One region of the Enterobacter sp. SA197 genome, then DNA from elsewhere that is predicted to be linked to it. Evidence: riboswitches for the same ligand, from Rfam matches in the RefSeq annotation. Region 1 holds a riboswitch; the other holds the start of a gene.
The links. A riboswitch is a leader RNA that binds a small molecule or an ion and turns the genes downstream of it on or off. The one in region 1 is predicted to bind thiamine pyrophosphate.
Positions count from the first base shown of each region.

Region 2: linked by a shared signal. The riboswitch ahead of thiB (thiamine ABC transporter substrate binding subunit) and the one ahead of thiM (hydroxyethylthiazole kinase) in region 1 are both predicted to bind thiamine pyrophosphate.

Region 1 covers NZ_CP096393.1:3,238,001-3,241,407, forward strand. Annotated here, with positions in the region: gene fbaB (class I fructose-bisphosphate aldolase) at 1-482, opposite strand, end outside; gene thiD (bifunctional hydroxymethylpyrimidine kinase/phosphomethylpyrimidine kinase) at 630-1,430, opposite strand; gene thiM (hydroxyethylthiazole kinase) at 1,427-2,215, opposite strand; TPP riboswitch at 2,250-2,346, opposite strand; partial or broken gene M1D91_RS15345 (HNH endonuclease signature motif containing protein) at 3,230-3,407, shown strand, end outside.
Region 2 covers NZ_CP096393.1:778,958-782,364, forward strand. Annotated here, with positions in the region: gene thiP (thiamine/thiamine pyrophosphate ABC transporter permease ThiP) at 1-976, opposite strand, end outside; gene thiB (thiamine ABC transporter substrate binding subunit) at 952-1,935, opposite strand; TPP riboswitch at 1,968-2,068, opposite strand; gene sgrR (HTH-type transcriptional regulator SgrR) at 2,105-3,407, opposite strand, start outside.

The DNA of each region.
Region 1 (3,407 bases):
GCCCCCATATTGAACGCCTGCTCTACGCTCGCATAAAGGGTCTGGTCATACTCCGTGGGATAGCTCAGGGTTTCGTTATGATTCAACTTAACGAGGAACGGAATACGGTGCGCGTAGCGGCGTGAAACCGACGCCAGCACCCCATAGGTGGATGCAACGCAGTTGCAGCCCGCTTCAATCGCCAGCTCAACGATGTTTTTAGGATCAAAGTAGAGTGGATTAGCAGCGAACGACGCGCCGGCAGAGTGCTCAATACCCTGATCCACCGGCAAAATAGACAAGTAGCCTGTCTTCGCAAGCCGCCCGGTGTTATAGAGCGTCTGCATGTTACGCAACACCGCTGGCGGGCGATTGTTATCCATCATGACGCGGGTGACATAATCCTCCCCCGGCAGGTAGAGCTGATCCGCCGCAATGGTGGTGCAGCGGTGTTGTAAAAGCGTGTCGGCATCTTTGCCAAGCAACTGCGCAATATCAGTCATTTTCATGCTCCCGTAAGCTTCGCCCGGCGGCGAAGGTGGTTGTCCTGACCCGATAAATGGGCAGACTAAGCCTGGTACGCATGCCCCCTTTTTGCCACCGCCGCCGCTTTTTTCAGCATTTTCTGCTGGCACGTTTCGGGTATAACGTTACCACCACTGATGAAAATGATGCACCGGGCCCGCGCCGTGACCAACTTCCAGGCTGTCCGCCTGCGCAAGCGCCCCATTAAGCCAGATTTTTGCCGCATCCACCGTTGCGTGCCAGTCAGCGTGACGCGGGCGCAGTGCCGCCAGCGCAGCCGACAGCGTGCAGCCGGTGCCGTGGGTATTTTTGGTCATTATGCGAGGCGCAGTGAAACGGGTTGCTCCCTCGCGGGTAAAAAGCCAGTCCGGGCTTTCGGCGTCATCGAGATGCCCGCCCTTAATCAGCACCGCCTCACAGCCCAGCGCCAGCAGTGCCCGACCCTGTTCATGCATCTCCCGTTCGTTACTCGCATGAGGCGCATCGAGCAGAGCTGCGGCTTCCGGCAGGTTCGGGGTAATCAATGAAACCTGCGGCAACAGATGGTCCCGCAGTGCTCCTACCGCCGAAGGCGACAGCAGAGGATCGCCACTCTTTGCCAGCATTACAGTGTCGAGGACAACGTTTGCTACCTGATAGTGACGTAATCTGGCGGCCACTGCTTCAACGATATCGGTCTGCGCCAGCATGCCTACCTTGGTGGTATCAATACGGACGTCACTGAAGACAGAATCGAGTTGCGCAGCGACGAAGTCAGGATCAATGCGATAAACCGACTGCACACCCCGCGTATTTTGCGCCACCAGCGCGGTGATAACCGAGCAGCCATAGGCGCCCAGCGCCGAAAAGGTCTTCAGATCGGCCTGAATCCCCGCGCCACCGCTGGGATCCGTACCGGCTATCGTCAGTGCATTGATACGTTTCATGCCATTCCCTCCCCGCCCAGGGTATAGAGCGCATCGAGAAACGCAGGTACAAAGCTGCCCGGCCCGCTACAGTTCGTCATCGCCAGGCTCCCCGCCTGCGCCACAAACGCGCATCCGGCTGCGACGTTACAGAGCCGGTCACCGGGCAGCACGCAGCAGGCCGCCACCACCGCCGAGAGTGCGCAGCCAGTGCCAACCACGCGGGTCATCAGCGGGTCGCCTCCGATCACTCGTAGCGTTTGCATGCCATCCGTGATGTAGTCCACTTCACCAGTAACGGCAACCACTGCGCCGGTCTGGCGGGCAAGCGCCTTAGCGGCAGGAAGTGCCGTACTGGCCGCGTCGGTGGTATCGACACCGCGACCACCTTCGCTCATCCCCGCCAGGGCGAGAATTTCAGATGCATTGCCACGGATGGCCGCAGGCTGCAGCATCATAATCTCGTGACAGAATCGGGTACGAAACGACAACGCGCCCACGGCAACCGGGTCCAGTGTCCAGGGCGTTCCGGCTTCGCGCGCGCTATGAATGGCCGACAGCATCGACTGTGCGCGTTCATGGGTAAGGGTGCCCACATTGATGAGCAGGGCATCGGCAAGTGAGGAAAACTGTTGTGCTTCTTCTGTCTCAATGACCATCGCCGGAGAAGCCCCCAGCGCCAGCAGCACATTAGCGGTAAAGGTTTGCACGACGTCGTTAGTCATACAGTGAACAAGGGGAGAACGGGTTCGAAACTGGTGAAGGATTTGCGCGACGTGGGCGCGGTGAAGCAGGTCAGGTTGCATGGTTCGCTCCTGCCAGGCTGTGAAGAAGGGATGCCTGGCAGGCATCTGACTTCCCTACGCTGGCATTATCCAGATCAGGTGGTACGGGTATTTCTCAGCCTTCACAAAGAAGGGCACCCCGAGTCATAGTGATAACATTTATTTATCGGTTAGCAGGTTACGCGAAGTCACGTGTTGACACAAGATTGAGCTTATGAATATTACATTTTCACGCTATCTTACCTTGTACCCCATTTTGTACCCCACAAGAAAACTAAAGAACTTAATGTTTTTTCAAATCAACGTCTGACCTACTCAAACCATTAGCATCTCTACACTCAGTATCAATCAATATATATACGGCGTAAGATTAAATGTGCAAGGGGAGAAGCAGACAACCATGAATCCCCATTAAGCATTAGCATGTAATAACCCATATAAAATACCACTTGCATTAACAATTTATTTTTGTAAAACGGATTTTTTCAATGCCCTCTGGTTATAAAATGCAAAAACCGTTACCAAAAGAAGCTGGTTATGAGTTTTAGTCTGCCGGGGTTTTACTTGTTTTACCTTTCAAGGGATAATCTTGAACCAGAGTAGTATGAACTGATAACCCGTCCTTCTTTTAAAGGGGATTACATCAAACAGGAGTACGAGTTTGATGATAAATACCGTAATCATTATTACGTTAAAGGGCTGAGACCACGACCCTCATATTCGCGTAGCTATGCGTATCAGAATAATCATTCCAATGGATTCATTACGGAAAGACGTATAAGGTATCTTGTTTTCAGAGGCGAAGTCGTGATGTTAAACCGGTACGGTTCGCCTGGAGGACTTTTCTATATTGATGAAGAAGGCTTACTTATCTGTAAGAATTACCAGGCCTTTGAATTGAATGGTGCTGAACAGATCCTGAAAGAGTACCGGAATTCTGTAGGATGCAGATACTACCGTTCAGGAAAGCCCCGCCCAACTTCGTTTTTACTGTCGTTCTCCGGGGGAACATCAGCACCAGCTTCTGAGCAGACATACCAGACGATTAACAGCAAGTCCGCAGGACGTTTACTGGCTGCTGGCGGTGTTTATAATGGTAATGTTGAGGGCTTCAGGAAAACAGCAGAGCAGTAAGGCGGAGACGCAGTAAAGGGTTATGATCAAGTACTGAATGAACAAACGGCTGGTACAGCTATTGCGGCGGCTTCAATTC
Region 2 (3,407 bases), 2.5 Mb from region 1:
CCGGACGTGAGAGCATGTTCAGCATGCTGAGGTTCAGCCCGTCAAACATCACCGCCAGCAGCGGCGGGAGAAGCAGCAGCAGCGCCAGCGCAATCAGGGTGACATCACAGATGCGGCTAAAGAGCCTGTCCTGCGGATCGCGCCAGCCCTGAATCTGATGGCTCCCCACGGCAAAGGCTTTGCTGAGGCGCTGGCTGAGCAGAACCAGCCCCAGGCAGCAGACCATCTGAATCAGCGCCAGCAGTGCCGCGCGGCCAGGGTCAAAGTCATAGCTCAGCGCCTGGTAAATGGCCAGTTCAATAGTAGTCGCCTGCGGCCCGCCGCCCAGCGACAGCACGGTGGCAAAACTGGCAAAGCAGAGCATGAAAATCAGTGCTGCGACGGGGGGAATTTGTCGACGCAGCCACGGCCACTCGACATAGCGGAAAAAGGACCAGCCTCGCATACCCAGCTGTGCCGCAAGCTGGCGCTGCTCACCGGGGATCTGTTCCAGCGCCTGAAGCAGTAAACGTGAGGCCATCGGCAGGTTAAAAAAGACATGGGCCAGCAGGATGCCTTGGAGTCCATAAGGTGAGAAGGACCACTTCAGTCCGAGTGCGGAAAATAGCGACGCCAGCCAGCCATGATGACCGTAAACGCTGAGAATGCCAAAGACCGCCACCAGCACCGGCAGAATCAGGGTCATGGCGCACAAACGTAACAGCGCCATTCGCCCCGGGAAGCGACGTCGGTAGAGCGCTCTGGAGAGAAAAATAGCCGGAACCACGGAGAACAGGGCTGAGAGAAACGCCTGCCAGAAGGAAAAACGCACCACGTGCCACAGATAGCTGTCCTGTAAGACCTCCGTCAGTTCAGACGCGGGGGCGTGCTTCCAGAGCGCCAGGAAGGCGGCCAGCGCTACCGCTACCATGACGGTAGCGGCGGTCAGGCCGGGCGCCATCCAGCCGGGAATCAGCGGCTGACGGCGTGTTGCCATGCACGGATCCAGTCGGCGCGCTGAGTTGCCACCTGTTCAGAGGTGTACTCAAGGGAGGTTTGAGGTTTCACCAGCGTATCAAAACCCGCCGGCAGCGCCACGTTGGTTACCGGGTACATCCAGTTGCCGGTAGGGATGGCGTTCTGGAACGCCGGAGACACCATGAATTTGAGGAATTTTTCTGCCAGCTCAGGCTCTTTGCTGGCGGCGGTGCGGGCCGCGACTTCAACTTGCAGGTAGTGTCCCTCGCTGAAGTTAGCGGCGGCGTACTGCTCTTTTTTCTCTTCAATGATGTGGTAAGCCGGAGAGGTCGTATAGCTCAGCACTAAGTCACCTTCCCCTTTCAGGAACAGACCGTAAGCTTCGCTCCAGCCTTTAGTGACGGTGACGGTCTTCGCCGCCAGCTTCTTCCAGGCGTCTGATGATTTATCGCCATAGACTTTCTGCATCCATAACAGCAGACCCAGCCCCGGTGTGCTGGTCCGTGGATCTTCGTAGATCACGCGCCATTTCTGTTCGCTTTCAACCAGCTCTTTCAGGCTTTTCGGCGGGTTCTGCAGTTTGGTTTTATCGTAAACGAAGGCAAACCAGCCGTAATCAAAGGGGACAAAGGTGTCATTCTTCCAGCCGCCTGGTACCTTAACCGCATCAGTGGCGACGCCGCTTTTGGCAAAGAGGTTGGTGCTGGTTGCTGCTTCGAGCAGATTGTTGTCCAGTCCCAGCACCACGTCAGCTTTGCTGTTTTTACCCTCCATACGCAGACGGTTAAGCAGCGAGACGCCATCTTCCAGCGCGACCAGCTTCAGTTCACAGTTGCAGTCAGCTTCGAACGCTTTTTTTATTACCGGGCCGGGGCCCCAGTCGGCGGCAAAAGAGTCATAGGTGTAAACGGTGAGGGTCGGTTTGGCAAATACGGGAGCTGCAACCAGCAGCAGGACGGGCAGAACGTTTTTTAGCACTTTGCACCTCAAAATGTAGGTGGCAAAGGATTTTGAGTGAGAGCCTCAAATCCCTTCGCCGGCGTTATCCGGATCAGGTTCGACGGGTATTTTCTCAGCACACGCCTGACGCGCAGCACCCCGTTGAGCACCGCAATAGTGTAATGATTTTGTAAGTTTTCGGAAAGCATTAAGGATCGGGTGGGGCAAACCAGGCCGATTTGAAGTCAAACCAGCCGAGCGTATTCATCCGTAGTCCGCGCATGCTTCGTTGGCCCTGAATCATCAGCCAGTGGTGGATTAACGGCACCATCGCTTTGCTCTCCAGCAACTGCTGACACCAGGCCGCAAGATTCAACTCTCCGGCACGCCAGATTGCAGCATCGCCCTGCCAGTCAAGGGGTATGCAGTGCCGGATGAGGGGGACTTCATAAAGATGCGTGAAGAGAGAGAAGTCGAGCGGCAGAGTAAAGTTGGCACTGTTTAGCCAGATGTCGCTGATGATTTCGCCCGCATGCCACTCCACATAGTCCACCTCCTGAATCTCCAGGCGCACGCCCTGGCTGGCAAGCAGGGCGCTCATGGTGTTGGCGATAGCTTTATGTTCGTTATGATCGCGATAGAAGGTCAGGGTCAGCGACTCCAGTCCGGCGGGTTTTTCTCCGCCGGTGGGACGGGCATGATGCCAGCGTGGCAGCAGGCCGTAAGCCGGGAACCAGTAGCGCTGATAGTGCTCTTCAGCGTGGTAAAGCAGGTTGGTGGGGGATAACACCTGGCTTATCCAGTCGCGTACCGCCGGGTTTGCGCCTCGCGTCGAACGCGTGTCAAAGAGCAGATAGTAGCATCCCTCCTCGAGGCGGCTTTCGATGGCTTGTTCACTGTCGGTCGGGCCGTCAATGGTCAGGCCGCCGTTAGGCTCATCACCGATTTCCGGCAGTACCCAGACGTTGACCTCATCGATCAGCGCGCGAAAGCCAAAATAATCCTCAAAGGCATGGATCTTCAGCTGGTTGCTATTGTTGCGAGTGACGGCATAAGGGCCGGTGCCAACCGGATGACTGGAGAAGTCAGGCAGGGTCTCCCACTCCTGGGGGAGGATCATCGCCGGGATATGCCCGACCAGCCACGGAAGCCATTGATCCGGCTGGCTCAGATGAATATCCAGCGTCCAGGGGGTGGGGGAGGAGATCCCGATGATATGAGAGTAGAGGGGCAGCGTACTGATGCGCTCAAGCGAGGCAATCACATCACGCATCTCCAGCTCACGCCCGTGATGAAAATGGATACCGGGGCGCAAATAAAATCGCCAGTGTAAGGGCGTAATCTCCTTCCAGTGGTGGGCAATGTCCGCTTCCAGTTCCCCATTTGCCTCATTTATGCGGGTCAGGGCGTTGAAAATCTGCCGGGCCATATGGGTTTCGGAACGGCGTAATGCCGTACCAGGTAACAGGTTGCGCAGCGGGCGGTAGTAGAGGACGCGCAGTATATGTCGG